Regions from separate parts of the Brevibacillus sp. FW301-21C12A genome, predicted to be linked through region 1. Evidence: riboswitches for the same ligand, from Rfam matches in the RefSeq annotation. Region 1 holds a riboswitch; each other region holds the start of a gene.
The links. Region 1 has a riboswitch for cobalamin ahead of AC3WQH_RS17725 (ABC transporter substrate-binding protein). Riboswitches for the same ligand answer to the same signal wherever they lie in the genome.

Region 1 (5,272 bases):
TCATGCAGCACATTTTGCCGAACAGCCTGGCGCCGATCATCGTGACGGGGACGATGGGGATTGCGACAGCGATTATCGAAGCGGCAGCGCTCGGCTTCCTCGGGCTTGGTGCCCAACCGCCGGAGCCGGAGTGGGGGAAAATGCTTTCCGATTCTCGCCAGTACATCCAGAAGGCGCCGTGGACAGTCATTTTCCCGGGCTTGTCGATCATGCTGACGGTTCTCGGCTTCAACCTGATCGGGGACGGATTGCGGGATGCGCTTGACCCGCGGATGAAAAACTGATACGCAGCAAAAGGGGCGTAAAGGGACGCAGGCAGTCCTTTTCGCCTCTTTTTTTGTTCAGTTCAGCCATTGGCGGCATAGTTGGTTGAACGTTGCTGCGGCGCGCGTGACGACCTGGTGCTTGACCGACGGCACCATCACCAGTTCCGCTTGCGGAAGCTTTTTTTCCAGTAGCCTGGCATACGGCAACATGTTCGCATCGTCTGCGCCATAGACGAGCAGCATCGGCAGCTTGAGCTGGCTCAACTGATCCGTGCAATTGTAGCGGTGCCCTGCGGCGTACAGGTGGCGGAGGCTCGCTGCATCTGTTTGGCTGCCATGCTCAATCCAGCGGGAGCGAGCAAGCGGATCGTCGAGATGAGAGGCGGCGATCGACCTGGCAATCAGCGGAGCGGCGTGCAGGCAGGACAGCGATTGGGCGAGCAGAAAACGGCTGTGCAACGAAAAGTCGGTTACTTCGGAAAAGGCGCTGACGAGGATGGCGCCGCGCACGTTTTCGGGAAAGCGGAGGCAGTATTCGAGGACGAGCGAAGCCCCCTGCGAGTACCCCAAAAGCAACGGACGCTCAAGTCCGAGCGACTGGCAAAGCCCGTGAATCACGCTGGCAAGCTCGCGCATGGTCGTAGGTCCAGCCAGCGGGGAGCTGTCGCCATGCCCCGGGAGGTCTGGCACGACGAGTTGGCAAACATCCGCAAGCGGCTCTTGATAGTCGAAGTTGACAGAGCCGATGCACGGGGCGTGAATGCACACGAGTGGCGTGCCGCGCCCTGACAGGTGGCAGGCGATGCGGTGGCTGTCCAGTTGTACGATGGTTGGTTCCATGTTGGTTATTCACCCCTAGCATATGGTGTCCGTTTCAAGAGAGAATTTTCCGTTCCGCTCTTCTTTTTTGGACAGGGAAATGGTATTCTCGAGGAAGAATCTTGTCGAAAGCGAAGGTGACGCAGGTGTATTTGGAGCGCATTTCGAAACTGCACGAATTTTTGACCAAACAAGAGCTCGACGCGGTAGTCATCACCTCTCCCAAGCACGTTTACTATTTGACCGGCTTTTTTACCGATCCGCATGAACGCTTTATGGGTCTGGTTATTCCAGCCCAGGGCGAGCCATCCCTGATCGTTCCCGCCCTTGACCGCGAAGCGGCAGCAGCGGCTTCGACTGTTCAGACGATTCACACGCATACGGATATTGAGAATCCTTACGAGCTTCTCAAGCAAGTGTTGCCAGCGAACCTGAAGAAGCTGGGCATCGAAAAAAGCCACATGACCGTAGAGCGTTACGAGGCGCTGGGACAAGTCATCTGTGCAGAGAGCTACGCGGATGTGGAAGAGCCGCTGCGCGAAATGCGCCTGATTAAATCGGCAGACGAAGTGGCTCGTTTGCAAAAGGCTGTCCAACTGATTGAAGATACACTCGGCGGGACGTTGAAAACATTCAAAATCGGCCAGACCGAAATGGAAATCGTCGCGGAGCTGGAATACCAGATGAAGCGTCTGGGAGCGGACGGCCCGTCTTTTTCCACGATGGTTTTGGCGGGGGAAAAATCGGCATTGCCGCACGGAACGCCTGGTTCGCGCAAAGTGCAGGAAGGCGATTTGCTCCTGTTTGACATCGGGGTAGCAGCGGACGGCTACGTTTCCGATATTACCCGTACGTTTGCTGTCGGCCAGATCAGCGAGCAACTGCGCGATATTTACGAAACGGTGCTGGCAGCGAACGAGGCGGCGATTGCCGAAGTTCGTCCAGGGGTGACTTTTGCCCATCTCGACCAGACCGCTCGCGACGTCATTGCCGCAAAAGGCTACGGCGATTACTTCATTCACCGTCTGGGGCACGGCCTCGGCATGGATGTGCACGAATATCCGTCCGTGCATGGGCAAAATCAGGAAACGCTGCGCCCAGGCATGGTGTTCACCATTGAACCAGGGGTGTACTTGCCGGGAGCAGGCGGCGTGCGCATCGAGGACGATGTGCTCGTAACCGAAACAGGCGTAGAAGTGTTGAGCAAGTTCCCGAAAAAACTGACGGTGATCGGATAAGGCTTCAAACTCACAATTTTATATGAATCTGATGGTGCTGCCCGGAATCGTTTGGTTCCGCCAGCTTAATAGGGAAGTCCGGTGAAAATCCGGCGCGGTCCCGCCACTGTAACGAGGAGTGTCCAGCAAAAAAGCCACTGTTTTTCGCGCGACGAAAAATGGGAAGGGCGCTGGGGATGATGATTCGTAAGCCAGGAGACCTGCCATGAGATGATTTACAATCGACCCACGAGGATGGGACAGATGTGGAAGCAGACTAGGAACAGGCGTCATTGGCAACGCCGAATCTATAGGCATGTCTACGTATGTCAAGCACCTCCCGATTGGAAACAGGGGGGTGCTTTTTTCTATGAACATCGCCGTGGCGGTCGAGGCTGTGAAAGGGGTGATGCATTTCCTGTGTTGCCAAACAAACAGGCTCTCTGTATAGTAAAGGTGTAATTCGTAATCATTACGATTTACATAACACTTCATTTTCATCATGCCAACAACAAAAGAAGAGGGGTTACCAGATGAGTTCAATCCGTAAGAGAAAAAAAGCCTTCCACGGTTTCTGGATGGCAGCGCTGGCAGCGATTATGCTGCTTTTGTCCGCATGCAGCTCGGCAGCACCTGCTACGACCGAATCCACGGTGGCGAATGCTGGCTCGGAGCAAACGGCCCAGCCTGCTGCTGACAACAAGCCCGTCACGATTGTGACCAACGGGATCGAGATGACGTACCCGGAAGCGCCAAAACGCGCTGTGACAATGAATCAGCACGTAACCGAAGTCATGCTCGCGCTGGGGCTGGCTGACAAAATGGTCGGAACCGCGTACCTGGACGATCACATTTTGCCTGAGCTGAAAGCCGACTACGACAAGGTACCAGTCCTGTCTGACAAGTATCCGACCAAAGAAGTGCTTTTGGCCGCAAACCCTGACTTCGTCTACGCAGGCTGGAAAAGCGCATTTGGCGACAAAGGCGTAGGCTCGATGGAGGACTTGGAAAAGGCGGGAATCAAATCGTACCTGCAAGAGTCTTCGAACAAGCCAGGCCCGACCATTGACGACGTTTTCGCGGATATCCAAAACATCGGCCGCATTTTCCGCGTAGAAGACAAGGCGAACGAACTGATTGGCAAAATGAAAGCGGAAATCGAGCAAACCGTGAGCAAAATCGGCACGGTGGACAAGCCGCTGAACGTGTTCGTGTACGACAGCGGAGAAGACCAGCCGCTGACCGCTGCCAACAACTACATGACTTCTCTGATTAAAGCGGCAGGCGGCAAAAACGTGTTCGACGACATTCAAAAAGGCTGGGCGACCGTAAGCTGGGAAGAAGTCGTGAACCGCAAGCCAGACGTCATCGTCGTGGTCGACTACGGCGACAAGACGATCGAGCAAAAACAAAACTTCCTGTTGTCCAAAAAGGAACTGGCTGACGTGCCAGCGATCCAGAACAAACGTCTGGTCGTGCTGCCATTGTCCGCAGCGTCCGAAGGGGTACGCGCACCGATCGCGCTGAAAATTCTCGCGGAAGGTCTGCACCCGGATACATTCAAATAAGAAACGGCTGCTTAGACAAGGAGGGAACGGCCCTGCACAAGATCAAGATGCCCTTCATCATCGTTGCCCTGCTAATCGGGCTTGTCGTCTCGATTACGTTTGCGGTGACACTCGGCTCGGTGGAAATCAAACCAGCGACGGTATGGAAAATTGCCTTGGCGAATCTCCCGCTGGTCAATCAATGGGTGGAAGTGGATTGGTCAAAAGGAGAACAGACCATTATCTGGGACATTCGGTTTCCCCGCGTCCTGCTGGGGGCTGTCGTCGGGGCCGGCCTGTCTGTTGTGGGGGTGGCGATCCAGTCTCTGGTTCGCAACTCCCTCGCAGATCCGTACATATTGGGAGTCTCCTCGGGCGCATCGGCCGGAGCGACGCTGGTCATTTTGTTCGGAGCATTCAGCATGTACGGACAATTCGCGCTTTCTTTCGGTGCTTTCACCGGATCGCTCGTCTCGATCCTGCTTATTTTTACCTTGTCCCGCATCGGCGGGCAAAACTCGACGGTGCGTCTGCTCATGGCCGGCATCGCGATTTCCGCCATCCTGTCTGCGATCACCAGCCTGATTATTTTTTCCGCGCCCAACGAGCACGGCATCCGCTCTGTCCTGTTCTGGATGAGCGGTAGTCTGGCCGGAGGGAAGTGGGAGTATTTGACCATCCCGACGCTGATCGTCGTCATCTGTCTGCTTGTCCTGTTGACGCAATACCGTTCGCTCAATGCGATGCTGATGGGCGAAGAAGCGGCGGGGACGCTTGGCGTCAATACGGTGCAATTTCGCAAGCTGCTGCTGGTCATTACCGCGCTTTTGACGGGCGTCATCGTCTCGATCAGCGGGTCTATCGGCTTTGTCGGCTTGATGATGCCGCATATCGTTCGCGTCATCGTCGGCTCGGACCATCGTCGCGTCCTGCCTGTCAGCGCCTTGTTCGGGGCCATTTTCCTGATCTGGGCGGACGTGATCGCCCGGCTTGCGTTTGCGCCGGAAGAGCTGCCGATCGGGATTATCACGGCGCTGTGCGGCGGTCCGTTCTTTATTTGGTTGATGATGCGCAGCTCATATTCTTTCGGAGGTAGCGGGCGATGAATCTGCATGTGGAGAACATTTCGGTCGAGCTGGAGAAAAAAACGATTTTGCGCGATGTTAGCCTGACGGTTCGCTCCGGTGAATTTGTGGGGCTGATCGGGCCGAATGGCAGCGGAAAGTCCACCCTGCTCAAAAGCATTTATCGGGCGCTCGAGCCGCGCAGCGGATTTATTTCCCTGGACGGGGCTGACGTGTACCAGCTTACCGCCCGGCAAAATGCGCAGCGCATGGCGGTCGTGCGCCAGGAGTCGTCGATCGAGTTTGACTTTACCGTCATGGAAATCGTCATGATGGGGCGCTCACCCCATAAAAGGCTG
Region 2 (5,272 bases), on a different contig from region 1:
GACAGGTCGCCTGTATCGCTTCGTGCCGCTAGCGGCAAAGGGGTCTATCGCCTCGTTGTAGAATAGATGATAAAGTGGAAATATTCCTAAAACAACGAGGAGGGTATACATGAAAGCTACAGAACCGATTTTCCTGGGGCATCGCATCCATCTGATCGACGGGTTTGATATGGGCTGGGCGCAGCGGACGGGAACGTACGTCATCGCCGAGGACGAGCTGACCCTGGTCGAGACAGGGCCGAGTCCTTCTGTCCCGTACATACGGGAAGGGCTGCGCAGGCTCGGATTTTCCCCGGAGCAAGTGAAGTACATCATCGTGACGCACATTCACCTCGATCACGCGGGGGGAGCGGGACTTTTTTTGCGCGAGTGCCCGCAGGCAAAAATCGTGGTGCATCCAAAAGGAGCGCGCCATCTGGTGGACCCGAGCCGGTTGATCGCGGGCGCCAGAGCGGTGTATCACGACGATTTTGACCGCCTGTTCGACCCGATTGTCGCCGTTCCCGAAGAGCGGATCATCGTGCGCGCCGACCAGGAGACGCTGCAAATTGGCGCCAACTGTGTCCTGGAATTTTGGGACACGCCGGGACATGCCAACCATCATTTCAGCATTTACGACCCGGTCAGCCGCGGCATGTTCACGGGAGATACAGCGGGTGTCTTCTATCCGCAGCTTCAACGGGACGGGATTCACTTCGTCCTGCCGTCCACCTCGCCGAACCAGTTTGACCCGCAGGCGATGCTGCGCTCCGTGGAACGCTTTGAACAGCGCGGGCTTGCGCGAATCTATTTCGGGCATTTCGGCATGACTGACGATGTTGCCGACGTCTATCGGCAGGTGCGCGAGTGGCTTCCTGTCTTTGTCGCGGAAGGGGAGGCGGTCGTAGCCGCTGGACTCGGCGATGGCGAACTGGCGGAGCGGCTGTTCAGGCGTGTACTGGCGCATCTGCAATCGTTCGGGATCGGCGACGGGCATGAGGTGCTGGACGTGCTGCGGCTCGATTTGCAAGTATGTGCGATGGGAATTGTCGACTATTTGCAAAAGCGCAGGAAATAGCGGGAGACGCCAGACAGCGGGTACGAGACGGGCAGCATGGGCTTACGTAGCCGTGGCAGCAGCGAAAAAGCATTCTTTTTTTGGCAAAGGAATGCTATCATGATGGATGAGTCTTAGCAGTTGTAGGCCATTGCAATTGAATACGCGCAAACAGGTGCCTTGGTCCTTGCCAAAGGACGAGGTGAAAAGGGAAGCCGGTGCAAGTCCGGCGCGGTCCCGCCACTGTAAAGCGGCTGTCGCAATAGCTGCCAAGCCAGGAGACCTGCCTGTTTGCCTGATGTGCCTGCGCCTTCGCGGAAAGGTTCGGCCCGTTCAGGACGTTTTTTTGCGTGAGCATGGATGAGCCTGACATGTCGACCCTTTGGTTCCGGTTGGAAGCGAAGGGTTTTTGTTTGCTAAGAATCAACCAGTCGCACAGAAAGGAAGTCATACATATGAAACGCGCATGGAAACTGCTCAGCCCGCTGGTGCTTGCTGCAAGTCTCGTCGGCTGCGGCGGCAACACCCAGACGGCACCTGCTCCGCAGGCAGAAGCACCGCAGACAGCACCACAGGACGCGGCTGCCAAGCAGACCGTCTACCCGCTTACCGTCACAGACGCGACCGGAAAAGAAGTGACCGTGGCAAAAGAGCCGCAACGAATCGTCTCGACTTCCCCGGCAGAGACGGAAATCTTGTTCGCGCTCGGCTTGAACGAGCGGATTGTCGGTGTCTCCGACTTCGACGACTATCCGGCAGAAGCGAGCACGAAGCCAAAAGTGGGCGGAGTCGTCAAGCCGAGCGAAGAAGCGATTCTCGCCCAGTCGCCCGATCTGGTCATCGGCGGAATTTCGATGGAAAAGCCGGTTGCCGACAAGCTGAAATCGCTCGGCATGCCAGTGTACGTCACGCATCCGAAAAAAGTGGATGACATCCTGAACAACATTTTGACGATGGGGGTTATCACCAACCGACAGGAGCAGGCGGAAAAAGTCGTCGCCGCGATGAAGCAGGATATCGCCCGCGTACAGGAAGCCGTCAAAGCGGTGAAGCCGGAAGACAAGAAAAAAGTGTACCTGGAGTTTGCGCCAGGCTGGACCGTGGGCAAAGGGGAGTTCCTCGACGAGTTGGTGACGCTGGCAGGCGGGACGAACATTGCGGCCGACACAGAGGGCTGGAACCCGATCAGCGAGGAAAAGATTTTGAAAAGCGATCCCGACGTCATTTTGTACGCCAAAGGCATTACGGATGACAAGACGGGCACGAAGCTGGAAGAGATCATCGCAAACCGCAACGGCTGGGATACGATGAAGGCGATCCGCGAGAAGCAAGTGTTAGGAATGGACCAAAACCTGCTGGCGCGCCCAGGCCCGCGCATTACACAAGGTTTGATCGAGGTAGCTAAAGCGATTTATCCTGACCTGGTGAAATAAAAATGAAAAAGCAATGGCTTATATGGGGAGGAGCGAGCAGCCTTGTGCTGCTCGTATCCGTGGTGGTCAGCATTTCGATGGGGGCGGCGTCGCTCCCTCTTTCGCAAGTATGGCTCATCCTCTTGCACCAGCTTCCCGGCATGTCGGAGTGGATTCCGGCGACATGGCCGGAGTCGTCCGAGCAGATCGTGATGAAGGTGCGTTTTCCGCGCGTCGTACTGGCCATTTTGATCGGAGCTTGCCTGTCGCTTGCGGGCGCGGGCTTTCAAGGCGTGCTGCGCAACCCGCTTGCGGACCCGTTCACGATGGGCGTAGCGTCCGGTTCGGCCGTCGGGGCGGCTTTTCTGATCCTGTTCGGCTTGCAGTTCGCTGTTCTTGGAGAGTGGAGCACGCCTGTCGTCGCCTTTTTGACGGGGCTTGTCAGCTTGTGGATTGTGCTTGCCCTCGCCAAGACGCAAGGCAAGCTGCAGACGGAGACGCTGATTTTGTCCGGCGTCGTCATTCAGGCGTTTCTCGGCTCGCTCGTGTCCTTCATGGTGTCGCTGTCGGATCAGACGGTGAACGAGATCGTTTTCTGGCTGATGGGAAGCCTGTCGTTTCGCGGCTGGGCCTTCACGTACGTCCTGGTCCCGTATTTGCTGATCGGCGTGCTCGTGCTGCTTGGCTATGCCCGCTCGTTGAACCTGTTTGCGCTCGGGGAGCGGCAGGCGGCGCATCTCGGAGTCAACGTCGACAAGACGAAGCTCATCATTTTGCTCGTCTCTACGCTCCTGACTGCAGCGGCGGTTTCGATTGCGGGCGTCATCGGGTTTGTCGGGCTGGTCGTGCCGCATCTGGTGCGGATGATGGTCGGGCCTGACTACCGCATTTTGCTGCCGATGGCGACCATCTGCGGCGGTGTGTACGTGCTGTGGGCGGATACGCTGGCGCGAATGCTGCTCGTGCCGACAGAAATCCCGCTCGGGGTCGTGACTGCGTTTTTGGGCGCGCCGTTTTTCGCCTATTTGCTGAAGCAAAACAAACGGATCGGAAGGAGGTAGTCGCGTCATGATCGAAGTGCGCGGGCTGCAAAAGTCTTACCAGGATGTGTCCGTCCTGCGCGAGATCGGGTTTACAGTCCAGCAGGGCGAGTTTTTTGGCATCATCGGCCCGAATGGGAGCGGAAAATCAACGCTTTTGAAAATGCTCTCCGGTGTGATTGCCGCTGATGCGGGAGAAATCACGCTCGCGGGCAAACCGGTTGGCCGCTATACGCGCAAGGAGCTGGCGCGGGTTCTCGCCGTACTCGAACAGGAGGGGCTGCCTCCGGTCGGCTTTCGCGTTCGCGAGGTGCTGGAAATGGGGCGCTACCCGTACCAAAACTGGCTGGGCGAGGAACAGACAGACGTCGGGCCGCTCATCGACGAGATCATGCAGCTTTTGGGCCTGACACCGCTTGCCGATCGCACGCTGGATCAACTGAGCGGAGGGGAAAAGCAGCGCGTCGCCTTGGGCAAGGCGCTCGTCCAAAAGCCGCAGGTGCTGCTTCTGGACGAACCGACGACTTATCTCGATATCGGCTACCAGATTCAACTGATGGACATTGTGCGCAAGTGGCAAAAGACGACGCAGGTGACCGTGGTCGCGGTGCTTCACGACCTGAATCTCGCTTCGCTCTATTGCGATCGCATCCTGATGCTGCACAAAGGCGAGCAGATCGGCGTAGGCACGCCAACAGACATGCTGCAAAGCGACCGGATCGAGGCGGTGTACGGGACGCGGCCGATCGTCATGGAGCATCCTGTCCACCGTTTGCCGCAAATCATGCTGCAATCCGGGTCGTAATGGGGGAATAAAGATGATCGTACTCGTGACAGGCGGCGCTCGCAGCGGCAAGAGCACCTTCGCGGAAAAATACGCGGCCCATCTGGGGCAATCGGGCGTCTATATCGCCACCGCGCAAGCTTTTGACGAGGAGTTGCAGGAGCGCATAGCCAGGCATCGCGAGCGCAGGCGAACGAGCGCGTTTTGCTGGGAGACGATCGAGGAGCCTTACGCCCTCGCAGACGTGATCCGCTCGCTTGGGCAACGGGACGAGCTGGCGCAAAAAAAGGCGGTCGTCGTGGTCGATTGCCTGATCGTCTGGCTGTCCAACTGGCTGATTCGCCACGAGCAGGAAAAGGCGTTCGCGCGCACGCTTGCGCAGGCAGACGAGCTGATTGCGGCTGTAGAGGACTTTCCCGGGACGATTTTGTTTGTCACAAATGAAGTCGGGGCCGGACTGGTGCCGGAGTATCCGTTAGGGCGCATGTTCCGCGATTTGGCAGGCTTGATGAATCAGCGGCTGGCGACGGTGGCCGACCAGGTGTTTCTGCTCACAGCAGGCATTCCGCTGGAACTCAAAAGCAGGGCGTTTCGCTTTTAGGCAGGGGAAAAGACGGTTTCGCGTCGTCTTTTTCCCTTTTTTGTGCTATACTATAAGAAAAGCAATGGAAAGGATCAGGATACCATGCGTCCCCATAGGACGATCTGGAAACGGTATGACCTCTCCTACATCTAGCTTCGTAGTAGTCGACCGTCACTTGGACGACTAGCCTACTACGAAAGCGAGGCCCTTTGTATGAGTAGCGACTTATACTTGCGATGTTCCTCCGTAGTCGGTTGGTCGTCTGTGCCAAAACCGACAAAAATGCGAGGAATCGATGATGAGGAGAGCGCTGCAATTTACTCGACGTTACGGTATGATTTTGTTTGGAGCATGTTTGCTTGCTTTTGCGTATTATCACATCAACTTTCAGAACCACTTGTCTGAGGGCGGCTTCGT
Region 3 (5,272 bases), on a different contig from region 1:
AGAGAGCGCCTCGCCGCTGCCATGTCCCCGGCGAGCAGGTGGCGGGCGATCTCCAGTCCCGCGTCCGCGAGTCCTTTTGTGGCAATCGTCGTGGAGATGAGCCACGCGCTCAACACCCACGAGAGCAGCGGATGAATGAACGCCGCTCCCCATAACAGCAGCCAGACGACCGCGTAGCTGCCTGTGACGATCAACAGCGGGAACAGGACGCCAGCCAGCTTCAGTTGCGATTCCCGCTTGACTGCCGCGCGAATGACCCGTTCCAGCCGCGTAATCCACCAGCCGATCATGACCACCGGATGCGGCAGGCTGCGCGGGTCGCCGACCACCCGGTCAATCACGTATGCCGCGCACAATATCCATACTTCCGTCATGTTGTCCCTCTCTTTAAGCCTTCCAGCCGTAGTCTTCGCCAGCGTCGCCCGTCCCATTGCGCCAGCAGGGCCTCTCCGTGCCCTACGCCATCTACGTGCCAATATCGCTTAGGGTCGTTTTCCAGCCAAACCGCCTGAAACCAGCGAATCACTCCCCCGTGCGCGACGCAAACCGTAGTCTCGTCCGCAGCCGCTTGCCGCTGCTCCAAAAGCTTGCGCAGCCAGCCGTCCACCCGGTGCCCCAGTTCCTGCAAGCTCTCGCCATTCGGCGGACTGCAGCGATACGGGTCGTCGTACCAGCGGGCAGCCCGCTCGGCATCCGAGCGCATCAGCTCCTCGTAGGTCAAAAGCTCCCAGTCGCCAAACGACAGCTCGCGCAAAGCCGGGACGGAAATGATCGGCAGCCCCCACTCGTCTGCCAGCGGCCGGGCCGTTTGCGTGCAGCGGAGCAAATCGCTTGCGTACAGAGCGACAGGCCGTTTTAGTTGCTGCGACAATTGCCGCGCCAGCTCGCGCGCCTGCTGCTCCCCCTTTTCGTTCAATGGAATGTCGCTATGCCCGAGATATTTGCGCTCCCGATTGCTGTCTGTCTCCCCGTGCCGTATCCAGATCAACTTCATGTCCACCAGCTCCCGACCAGTACGAGCAGCATGACCGCCTCGCCGCTCTCGATAGCTGCTCCGTAGCAGTCTCCGTTCAGGCCGCCGAGCTTGCGGGCGACCGAGCGGGAAAACAACAGCACGAACAAAAGCGAGACGACCATTGCCGCGACGACCTGCAAACCTCCAGCGAACCAGCCAGCCGCGGCGAGAACGATGTATCCGGCGGCGATGGCGACAGGCGACAGCCCTGCACTGATGCCTTTGCCGATCCCTTTTTCCTGCGATAAATACGGCCACAGCCGAATCGACAGCAGCACATGTGTCCGCGCTATGGCAGGAACGAATACGAGGAGCACACCCCAGCCAGGATGCGCAAGCTCCGCGACGGCCCCTGCCTTGAGTAAAAGTAGCAAGATCGCGGCTAAAACCCCCATCGCGCCCACGCGGCTATCTTTCATGATCGCGAGCACTTGCTCTTTTGGCCGGCTGCTTCCCAGTCCGTCCGCCAAATCCATCCAGCCGTCCAGATGCAGTCCGCCTGTGATGTACACCCAGACAGCGAGCGTCAGCACGGCGGACAGCCACGGGCTAAAGAGCACAAGCCCCGTCTGGTGGACTCCCCATAGCAAAATACCTATGACCAGCCCGACTGCCGGATACCAGTTGACGCTTTTTTTCCACGCCTCGTCGGACGGGCGCAGCCACGGAACCGGAATCCGGGTGAAAAAGGCGATCGCGTGCCAAAATGCATTCATCCTTTGATCCTCCACGGGATTCCGGCCATGACCGCGTAGACCGTCTCTGCCTGACGCGCAGCCCGCTGGTTGACGTCGCCCAGCGCGTCTGCGAACCAGCGGCCGAGCCGATTCATGGCGACACCGCCCAGCCCGACCTCGCTCGTGACCGCAATCACTTTTTGCGGGGAGCGCTGGACAAGCCCCAGCCACGCCTCTGCCTCCGCAAGCAGCGCCTCTGTGTGCGCCTCGCTTCGCCACTCTGCTTCCTCGACGCTCATCAGCCGATTGCTCACCCACGTCGACAGGCAATCGATCAGCACGACGTCGTAAGGTGTGCTAGCAGGCTCGTAGTCGCACAGCCGCTCGCCGACCTCCACGCTGCCCCACTGCTTCGGCCGCCGCTCCTTGTGCCGCTCGATCCGCTGCCGCATTTCCTCGTCCCACGCCTGACCCGTCGCCACGTACAGGACGCGCTCTCCGGCCTGTTGCGCCAGTTCTTCCGCAAAGCGGCTTTTTCCCGAGCGCACGCCGCCTGTCACCAGCACAAGACTCATCGCTCCCCGCTCCCTTCGCTGTGTACCTCGCGCAAGGCCGCGATCAAGCGCGCATTGTCTTCTGGCCCGCGAACGGCGATGCGCACGTCATGCGCCGTCAATCCGGGATACATGGCGCAACTGCGAATCAGCACGCCTTTTTTGCCGAGCCGCTCTTGCAGTTGTGCGGCTGGCAAGCCCTCCGGCGAGCGAAGCAGCAAAAAGTTCGCCTCCCCCGGCCAGACCTTCCAGCCCAGCTCCCCGCGAATAAACGCGACCAGGCCAGCGCGCTCCCTGGCGACCAGGCTGCGTGTCCGCCGCTCGTACTCATGCTCTTGCAAGCACAGCTCCCCCGCCAAAAGCGCAAGCGCATTCACGCTCCAGCTCACCTGCTTCGCGCGCATTTTCGCAATCGCGTCAGGCTGGGCGATCGCGTATCCGAGACGCAAGCCGGGGATCGCGTACATTTTCGTCATCGACCGCAGCAAAATGACGCGGGGAAAGCGCTCCAGCCGACTTGCCAGCGTAAACTGGCGGCTTTCTTCCACAAAATCGAGAAACGCCTCGTCCACGACCAGCCACGTATCGGTCTGGGCCGTCCAGTCCGCCATCTGCAACAGCTCCTGTGGCTCATACAAGATGCCAGTCGGATTGTTCGGCGAGCCGACAAACACCAGATCAGCCTGTTCGAACAGACGGTACAGCTCGGCGCTGTCGGCCTTGTAGCCGTTCTCTTCTTTTCCGTAGCAGCCGATGACGGTTGCGCCAAACTGCTCGGAAAGCTCTGCATATTCCGAAAAGCAAGGATAAATCACGCCGACTGTTTGCGGCTGCAGCCCGAGAATCGCGAGCGCCATCGCTTCTGCCGCTCCGTTCGCAGGCAAAAGCCATTCCTTTGGCAACTGCAACCGCTGCGCCAACGCCCGGCGAAACTGGCGATGCCCAGGGTCCGGGTAACGCAGCACGGCAGACAGCGAGGCCAAAAGCATCTCGCGCACGCTGTCCGGCATGCCCAGCGGGTTAATATTGGCACTGAAATCAAGGAATTGGCCCGGCTCCATCCCAAAGCGGTCCGCTGCCGTCAGCAAATCTCCGCCGTGGCCGTACGCTTCCAGTACGTTCATCAAAACTCTACCCCCAGCACCGCTGGTATTCCTTCATCGTAGTAATGCTTGATCTGCTTCATCTCTGTCACGAGATCGGCCATGTCGATGATTTCCTGCTTGGCGCTCCGCCCCGTCACGACCAGATGCACATGGCTCGGCCTGTTTTGAATCGCTTCCAAAACGTCCGCGAGCGGCAGCACGTCCGCAATCGGAAAACGGTCGATCGCCAGCGCATTGTTCAGCTCGTCGAGAATGACGACATCGTACTCGCCCGAAGCGAGCTTTTCCCGGGCGAACGCCCACGCTTCCTGCAGCGCCGCGCGATGCTCCTCCGGCGTCTTCGTCCAGGTGAAGCCTACGCCTTTTTGCACGATTTCGATGCCCAGCTTGTCGAAGATGATTTTCTCTCCGTACGTGCGCTCCGGCGACTTGATGAACTGGATCATGATGACCTTTTTGCCTCGTCCAGTCGCGCGCACAGCCAGCCCCACCGCGGCTGTTGTCTTTCCTTTGCCGTCTCCGGTGTAGACCAAAAACAGGCCCCGCTTGTTGCTCAAGTACGCCCACCCCCAAAATAAACTGTAGGCCCCGTTGCCCATCCCTAATAATTTTCGGAGGCACAGCGCTCCAAAAATGCAGTTTAGGCTCCGTTGCCTATTTCAAATGTTTTCCATAGCCTCGTTATTTACCTGACTGAAAAAGTGAAGAGTTTGCCGATTTGCTTCCTGTTTCGCTTTCCGCGTACAAAAAAACGCCTTGTTTCCCCAAACCTCCAAGGAAAACAAAGCGCGGATAGCCGACTGCAACAATCCTCACCTCATCCTTTGACCCGAAGGAAATCAGTGGACATCAAAACAGGCAGGTCTCCTGGCTCAAGGATCTTCGCTCTTCTTCCTCCTTCCCGCACGCTGGCGTGCAGTGGATGGCGCCGTTGCCAAGAAGAAGAGCTCCTCTTTTACAGTGGCGGGACCGCGTTGGCTTTTCACCAAACTTCCCTTTTAACCTCGCATTCGCAAACTATCGCTTGCGAAAAACAAGGACCTGTTTTTCTACCATATTCAAATGTCGTTCGTTTCTATGACAAGCACTTGCTTTAATAATAGCAAATGCTACCGGGGATTCAAGCAAAAGCTGCGGATAGGAACATACTGGGCATTGATCTTTGTTTTGTGAACTAATTATTTGTACACAAATCTTTTGTGTGCGTGTTATCTTATTCTTACATCGATTTCCAATAAAATATTTGGAGGTACATATGGATCGGATTGAGGATTGCTATGGGTTTCTTCTCGGGAAGGCGTATCAAAAAATCTGGCAAATGGAAAAGGCCAAATTATCGCCGTACGGGATTACTCCCGTGCAGTTTGTTCTATTACATGCGCTATGGGAAAAAGATGGCCAAAAAGGTGTGGAATTGGGTAGTCGGCTTCGCTTGGATGGAGCAACCATCACGGGGGTGCTCGATCGACTGCAAAATATGGGGCTCATCGAGCGTCGTTCCGATCCCAATGATCGCCGGACGAACTTGATTTTTCTGACTCCGCGAGGCAAGGAATTGGAACAACCTCTGAATCAGATCAGTGACGAAGTGAATCAAGAAGCGATGTCCATATTCAGTGAAGAAGAAGCGAAATTATTCAAAAACATGCTGACCAGATTGGGATTAAACTCATAAGGAGTGCGTTGAGACTGTGAAGAGCAAAGTGCATTACGCGTGGATCATTTTATTTGTCACCTTTTTCGCATTGTTGGCTGTGCAAGGAGCAAGACTTTCTTTCGGAGCATTTATTGAACCTTGGGAGAATGGCTTTGCCGCGGATCGAGGTACCATTTCTCTCATCTCCACATTGAGTTTTGTCATTTATGGCATATCCCAACCAATAGCAGGCAGGTTGATTGACCGCTTTGGTGCCAGGTCCA
Region 4 (5,272 bases), on a different contig from region 1:
AAGCGCTGGCGCATCGACTCCACAGGCCCGAACTCGGCGATGGCTCCCGTCAGCGGGCTGAGCGTCAGGACCAAGGTAATGGCAATCATGACGATGTAGTGGATGAGCCGCAGCGGTTTGCGCACGTGATGCTGCAGCAACAGCAGCAGGAACAGCTCGGTAAAGCCACCCCCGACAAAACCATGGCGTGCACGGTAGGGGCAATTCCGTTCTGGAACAGCGGCAAGAGCTGGGAGTAGTCTTTTTTCGGTACGTTGCCGAATGCGACGAACATGCCAAGCAAGGAGACAATGGGCAGCAATATGCCCGAAGTAATGCCGACTGAGGCAATGCCGCCGTAGGATGCGAGAACGCACAAGATCATCAGGGCAAGCGCAGTCACCCACTCGGGCGTCTGCGGCAAATAGTTGACGGTTGTCCACGTTTGGGTATCAACCAGATTGACGAGTGCCATCATGTACAGGCAGAGCATGATGGGGATGAGCAGCAGGAAGCGGACGGCTTTTCCGGACCGTAGCAAGAGCCAGTGGGACAACGACTGCTGTCCGATGCGGCTGTTGATGAAATAGAGCGCGTACGCCCAAACACAAAAGGGGATCATGCCAAAGATGACACTCAGCCAGGCATCGCGCCCGGCTTTGCTGAGCAGCAGGGGGATAAGGGTGACATGATTGGTGATTCCGATCGACAGCATCATCACCATGATCGCTTGGCCAATCCCGATTTTTCCGTCTGCTTTCATGAACCAACGTCCCCCCGACTTGGTGGTTTTGTTATGGTTTGTTTGCCCGGCTGGAAATATGTATCGCGTATAAAGGTTAGCCCACGATAAATAAAGTGTGGTATTCTACAATGAGGTAAAAATGGAGTAAGGAGTGCAGCCGGGATGTATAAGCTCATTAGGAAATATCTGTTCCAGATGGATACGGAAGAGATTCATGAAAGAACGGTTGATGCCCTGAAGCTGGTGGAAGATTCTGCTCCGGGAAAAAGCTTGCTGCGAATGATGTTTCAGGTGAAGGACGAGCGTCTTGCCACAAAGCTGTGGGGAATGACGTTTCCCAATCCGGTAGGGCTCGCCGCCGGTTTTGACAAAAATGCCGAAGTGTATCATGCACTGGGTGCGCTCGGGTTCGGGTTCGTGGAAGTCGGGACATTGACCCCGCAAGGACAGCCGGGCAATCCGCGGCCGCGCCTGTTTCGCCTGCCTGAGCACGAGGCGATCATCAACCGGATGGGCTTCAACAACCACGGTGCTTATTTGGCTTCGCAGCACCTGGTCGATTACGCGTATTCCGATGTTCCGATCGGGATCAACATTGGCAAAAACAAAGTCACTCCCAATGAGGAAGCGGCTTCTGACTATATCAAATGCCTGGACATGCTCTATTCGTACGGCCATTATTTCGTCATTAATATCAGCTCTCCGAATACGCCCAATCTTCGCGATTTGCAGGAAACCGAGAGCATGCGGCTGCTGGTGCGGGCGGTGCGCGAAAAAGCGGCGGAAATGGAAGCGCGCGGCATTCAGAAAAAGCCGATTCTGCTCAAAGTAGCCCCCGACATGTCCGACGAGCACATGCGCGATGTCGTGCAAGGAGCGGTGGAAGAGGGCATTTCCGGCATTATTGCCACCAATACGACCTTGTCGCGTGAAGCCGTTCAAGGGCATCACTATGCCGAGGAAGCGGGAGGACTGAGCGGAAAACCGCTGACAGAGCGTTCGACTGCCTGGGTAAAAGAAATTTACCAGGAAGTGGGCGACAAGGTGCCGATCATTGGCGTAGGGGGCATTTTCACGGGGGAAGATGCGTACGCGAAAATCCGGGCGGGCGCAAGTCTCGTGCAAGTGTACACCGGAATGATTTATCAAGGCCCGGGCATCTCCAAGCAAATCAACAAAAAGCTTTTGCAACTGTTGAAGCGCGACGGCTTTTCCCACATCAGCGAAGCGGTCGGCGTGGACGCCAGGTCGTAAGCATAAAAAAGAAGCGGATGCAACAAAGACCGATGACTCCCGGAATGGCGGGGCATCGGTTTTTTTACGCAGTTATACTCCGCTGATTATATTCTTCCGCTTTTTCCCTTGATTCTGTATAATAATGTGGGACAAGCAAGAACTATCTAACAATTGCATATCGTCGGCGATAGGTGCCTTTATGTGCAAGCCGCATAAAGGGTAACAGGGAATCGGGTGAAAGTCCCGAGCGGTCCCGCCACTGTAATCAGGGAGTTCTCTTTGAGATAGAGCCACTCATATTCATATGGGGAAGGACAAAGAGCGCGATGAGCTGAAAGCCAGGAGACCTACCTACTTGCCACACCCAGGAATACCTTCGCGGAAAGGAGCGGTGAATACGAAGCAATAGGACTGTGCCAACGGTCTGTTGTTTTTGTGCGCATACCTCGTCTGCTAGCGGATGAGGTTTTTTTGTTGGTGAAAAAAGAAAGAACAGCAAAGGAGGAGGAAATGTCTTGAATCGATCCCGTTTCGTTTCGACCTGTCTGTTGATTGCAGGCTTTGTCCTTTATTTTCTCGTAAATGAACCGCAGACGTCCCACGCGATGCACATCATGGAAGGGTATTTGCCGCTGGGCTGGGCGCTGTTTTGGTGGGTAGTATTTATTCCATTTTTTATTCTCGGCATTCGTTCCTTGAACAAAATCGTCAAGGAGCATCCGCAAATGAAGCTGCTGATCGGCGTATCCGGCGCGTTTGCCTTTGTGTTATCCGCGCTGAAAATTCCTTCGGTGACGGGCAGCAGCTCGCACCCGACGGGAACCGGGCTTGGCGCGATCATGTTTGGCCCGTGGGTCATGTCCGTGCTCGGCAGCCTGGTGCTGCTGTTCCAGGCGCTGCTTTTGGCGCATGGAGGGCTGACGACGCTTGGAGCCAATGCGGTGTCCATGGCAGTAGTAGGGCCGATGGTAGCTTACGGCGTCTATCGCCTGATCGTGCGCGGAAACGGCGGACAGCGTTTGGCCGTATTCGCTGCTGCTGCGCTCGCAGACTTGGCTACTTATGTCGTGACCTCCGTGCAGTTGGCTTTGGCTTTCCCGGCTGAATCCGGCGGCGTTATGGCATCGTTCGCGAAATTCGCAGGAATTTTTGCCATCACCCAGGTTCCGTTGGCGATCAGCGAAGGGCTTTTGACCGTGCTCGTCTGGAACTGGCTGCAGTCTTACAATGCAAAAGAGCTGGCGCAACTTCGCCTGCTGAAACGGGAGGAATCGCTGTGAAAAAAGGGATGAACTGGCTGCTGCTCCTGGGCGTAGTCTTGCTGGCGGTTGTGCCGTTGCTGTTGGTGCAGGATTCGGAGTTCGGGGGAGCAGATGGAGCGGCTGAGGAAGCGATCAAGGAAATCGCCCCTGCTTACGAGCCGTGGTTCGAGCCGCTGCTTGAACCGCCAGGCGGCGAGACAGAGAGCTTGCTGTTCGCGGTGCAAGCGGCGCTCGGGGCGGGCGTTGTCGGCTATGCCGTGGGATTGTACAAGGGCCGGCTGGATAAGCATAAAAAATGAATTGGCAGCAGCTTGATTCGCTTTCCTATCAAAACCGGCTGCGATTTTTGCCGCCTGAGCACAAGCTCCTGTTTGCGGGCGTGCTGATTTTGCTCGTTTTGACGGGACATGAATGGTTGCAGATGGCGATTTGTCTATGGATGGGAGTATGGGTAATGGTGTATGCCCGTATTCCCGTCCGTTTCTATTTCGGATTTTTCATCCTGTCCCTGTCGTTTTTTGTCCTGGGGCTTCCGGCGCTGTTGCTGGAAGCAGTAAGAGCGGATGCAGGGGCGGGCGTCCAGGCAGTTGCGGCGTGGAAGATCGGGCCGTATCTGGTCTACGTTCCGGCAAGCGCGCTCGACAAGGTGTGGCTGCTTTTTTGGCGGACGATGGCCAGCCTCGCCTGCTTTGCTTTTGTCTTGTTTACCGTGCCGTTTGCCGAGATTTTGCAAGTGCTGCGCAAGCTGAAACTTCCGGTCATCGTGACGGATTTGCTCATGATTATGTACCGTTTTATTTTCGTGCTGCTTGGCGTCTCTCATCAACTGTGGATTGCCCAGCGCGCGCGCGGAGGCCATCGCGGGTTCCGGGCGATGCTGCGGGATGCGAGCGGACTGGCCGCGCAGTTGTTCGTCAGGTCCATGCGCAAGTACGATGCGCTGTACAAAGGGATGGCAGCGAGAGGCTTCGGGGAAAGCCTGCAGGTGCTTTCCTTGCACACTCATTCTCGCTCCGGCCGATATGAAGCAGAGTCAATCGCAGGCTGTATTTTGCTGATTTTGCTGGAGTGGTGGACAGGAGGGTAATGCTTTGACATCATGGCTGTTGGAATTTGTTGATTTGCACTACGCCTATCCAGGCGGCCGTGGCCCTGTCCTGAAAGGGTTGTCCCTGGGCATTCCGGAGGGGAAAAAATGCGCCTTGCTCGGGCGAAACGGCTGCGGCAAGTCCACCTTGTTTTTGCACGGGAACGGCATCATCCAGCCGCAGCAAGGGCAAGTGCTGTGGCGAGGAACGCCCCTCAGCTACAAACGCGCTGCCTTGCAAGAGATGACGCAAAAAGTCGGGCTGGTCTTCCAGGACCCGGAGCATCAGTTGATCGCCAGCACGGTCGCCGAGGATATTTCCTACGGGCTGTGCAACCGGAACTTGCCCGCCGACGTAATCCGCGAGAAAGTGCGGGCTGTCCTGGACGCGTTTGGCATGACAGAGCTGGCGGACGTTCCGATTCACCACCTCAGCCTGGGACAAAAGCGGCGTCTCGCCCTTGCCGGGGTCATGGTGCTTGCGCCGGAGCTGCTGCTGTTGGATGAGCCTACGGCCTACCTCGACCGTTACCAGACCAAAAATTTGCTGCGCGAGCTGGATGCCATTCACCAAAACGGCACGACCGTGCTGATGGCGACCCACGATATGGACATCGCTTTCGAATGGGCGGAGTGGATTTGCGTCATGGATGAAGGCCGGCTGATTTTTGCCGGAGAGCCCCAGGAGGCGCTGGCGCGAAGAGAAATGCTGGAAAGCCTGCATTTGGGCATGCCGCTGATCGCCGAGCTGTGGGATGCGTTGCCGCCTGAATGGAGGCGGGAGGCGGGCGAACGGATTCCGTGTTCGCTGGAGGAATTAAAAACACGGCTGGCCGGACAGGTGATGGTCCGGTAGATAAGGTACAGGCAAGCGGTCGTCTCGGCGGCCGCTTTTTTGCGTGCCAAAAGTCGCGCGGTTTTGGGCAAAAGGAAAGGAGGCCGGCTGCTGTGCCTGTGGTCGGT

Region 2: linked by a shared signal. The riboswitch ahead of AC3WQH_RS02795 (ABC transporter substrate-binding protein) and the one ahead of AC3WQH_RS17725 (ABC transporter substrate-binding protein) in region 1 are both predicted to bind cobalamin.
Region 3: linked by a shared signal. The riboswitch ahead of cobO (cob(I)yrinic acid a,c-diamide adenosyltransferase) and the one ahead of AC3WQH_RS17725 (ABC transporter substrate-binding protein) in region 1 are both predicted to bind cobalamin.
Region 4: linked by a shared signal. The riboswitch ahead of AC3WQH_RS24405 (energy-coupling factor ABC transporter permease) and the one ahead of AC3WQH_RS17725 (ABC transporter substrate-binding protein) in region 1 are both predicted to bind cobalamin.

The regions. Positions count from the first base shown of each region.
Region 1 covers NZ_JBYTBG010000030.1:54,137-59,408, reverse strand. Annotated here, with positions in the region: gene AC3WQH_RS17740 (ABC transporter permease) at 1-284, shown strand, start outside; gene AC3WQH_RS17735 (alpha/beta fold hydrolase) at 342-1,106, opposite strand; gene AC3WQH_RS17730 (M24 family metallopeptidase) at 1,232-2,323, shown strand; cobalamin riboswitch at 2,339-2,545, shown strand; gene AC3WQH_RS17725 (ABC transporter substrate-binding protein) at 2,836-3,870, shown strand; gene AC3WQH_RS17720 (FecCD family ABC transporter permease) at 3,918-4,955, shown strand; gene AC3WQH_RS17715 (ABC transporter ATP-binding protein) at 4,952-5,272, shown strand, end outside.
Region 2 covers NZ_JBYTBG010000003.1:8,341-13,612, forward strand. Annotated here, with positions in the region: gene AC3WQH_RS02785 (YbaK/EbsC family protein) at 1-32, shown strand, start outside; gene AC3WQH_RS02790 (MBL fold metallo-hydrolase) at 110-1,057, shown strand; cobalamin riboswitch at 1,193-1,341, shown strand; gene AC3WQH_RS02795 (ABC transporter substrate-binding protein) at 1,492-2,469, shown strand; gene AC3WQH_RS02800 (FecCD family ABC transporter permease) at 2,472-3,509, shown strand; gene AC3WQH_RS02805 (ABC transporter ATP-binding protein) at 3,517-4,293, shown strand; gene cobU (bifunctional adenosylcobinamide kinase/adenosylcobinamide-phosphate guanylyltransferase) at 4,307-4,873, shown strand; gene AC3WQH_RS02815 (YitT family protein) at 5,151-5,272, shown strand, end outside.
Region 3 covers NZ_JBYTBG010000010.1:130,994-136,265, forward strand. Annotated here, with positions in the region: gene cbiB (adenosylcobinamide-phosphate synthase CbiB) at 1-374, opposite strand, end outside; gene AC3WQH_RS09315 (histidine phosphatase family protein) at 371-994, opposite strand; gene cobS (adenosylcobinamide-GDP ribazoletransferase) at 991-1,731, opposite strand; gene cobU (bifunctional adenosylcobinamide kinase/adenosylcobinamide-phosphate guanylyltransferase) at 1,728-2,267, opposite strand; gene cobD (threonine-phosphate decarboxylase CobD) at 2,264-3,370, opposite strand; gene cobO (cob(I)yrinic acid a,c-diamide adenosyltransferase) at 3,370-3,909, opposite strand; cobalamin riboswitch at 4,193-4,412, opposite strand; gene AC3WQH_RS09340 (MarR family winged helix-turn-helix transcriptional regulator) at 4,608-5,027, shown strand; partial or broken gene AC3WQH_RS09345 (MFS transporter) at 5,044-5,272, shown strand, end outside.
Region 4 covers NZ_JBYTBG010000074.1:5,591-10,862, forward strand. Annotated here, with positions in the region: gene AC3WQH_RS24390 (SLC5/6 family protein) at 1-125, opposite strand, end outside; gene AC3WQH_RS24395 (GerAB/ArcD/ProY family transporter) at 86-742, opposite strand; gene AC3WQH_RS24400 (quinone-dependent dihydroorotate dehydrogenase) at 887-1,978, shown strand; cobalamin riboswitch at 2,133-2,329, shown strand; gene AC3WQH_RS24405 (energy-coupling factor ABC transporter permease) at 2,476-3,240, shown strand; gene AC3WQH_RS24410 (energy-coupling factor ABC transporter substrate-binding protein) at 3,237-3,521, shown strand; gene cbiQ (cobalt ECF transporter T component CbiQ) at 3,518-4,309, shown strand; gene AC3WQH_RS24420 (energy-coupling factor ABC transporter ATP-binding protein) at 4,314-5,165, shown strand.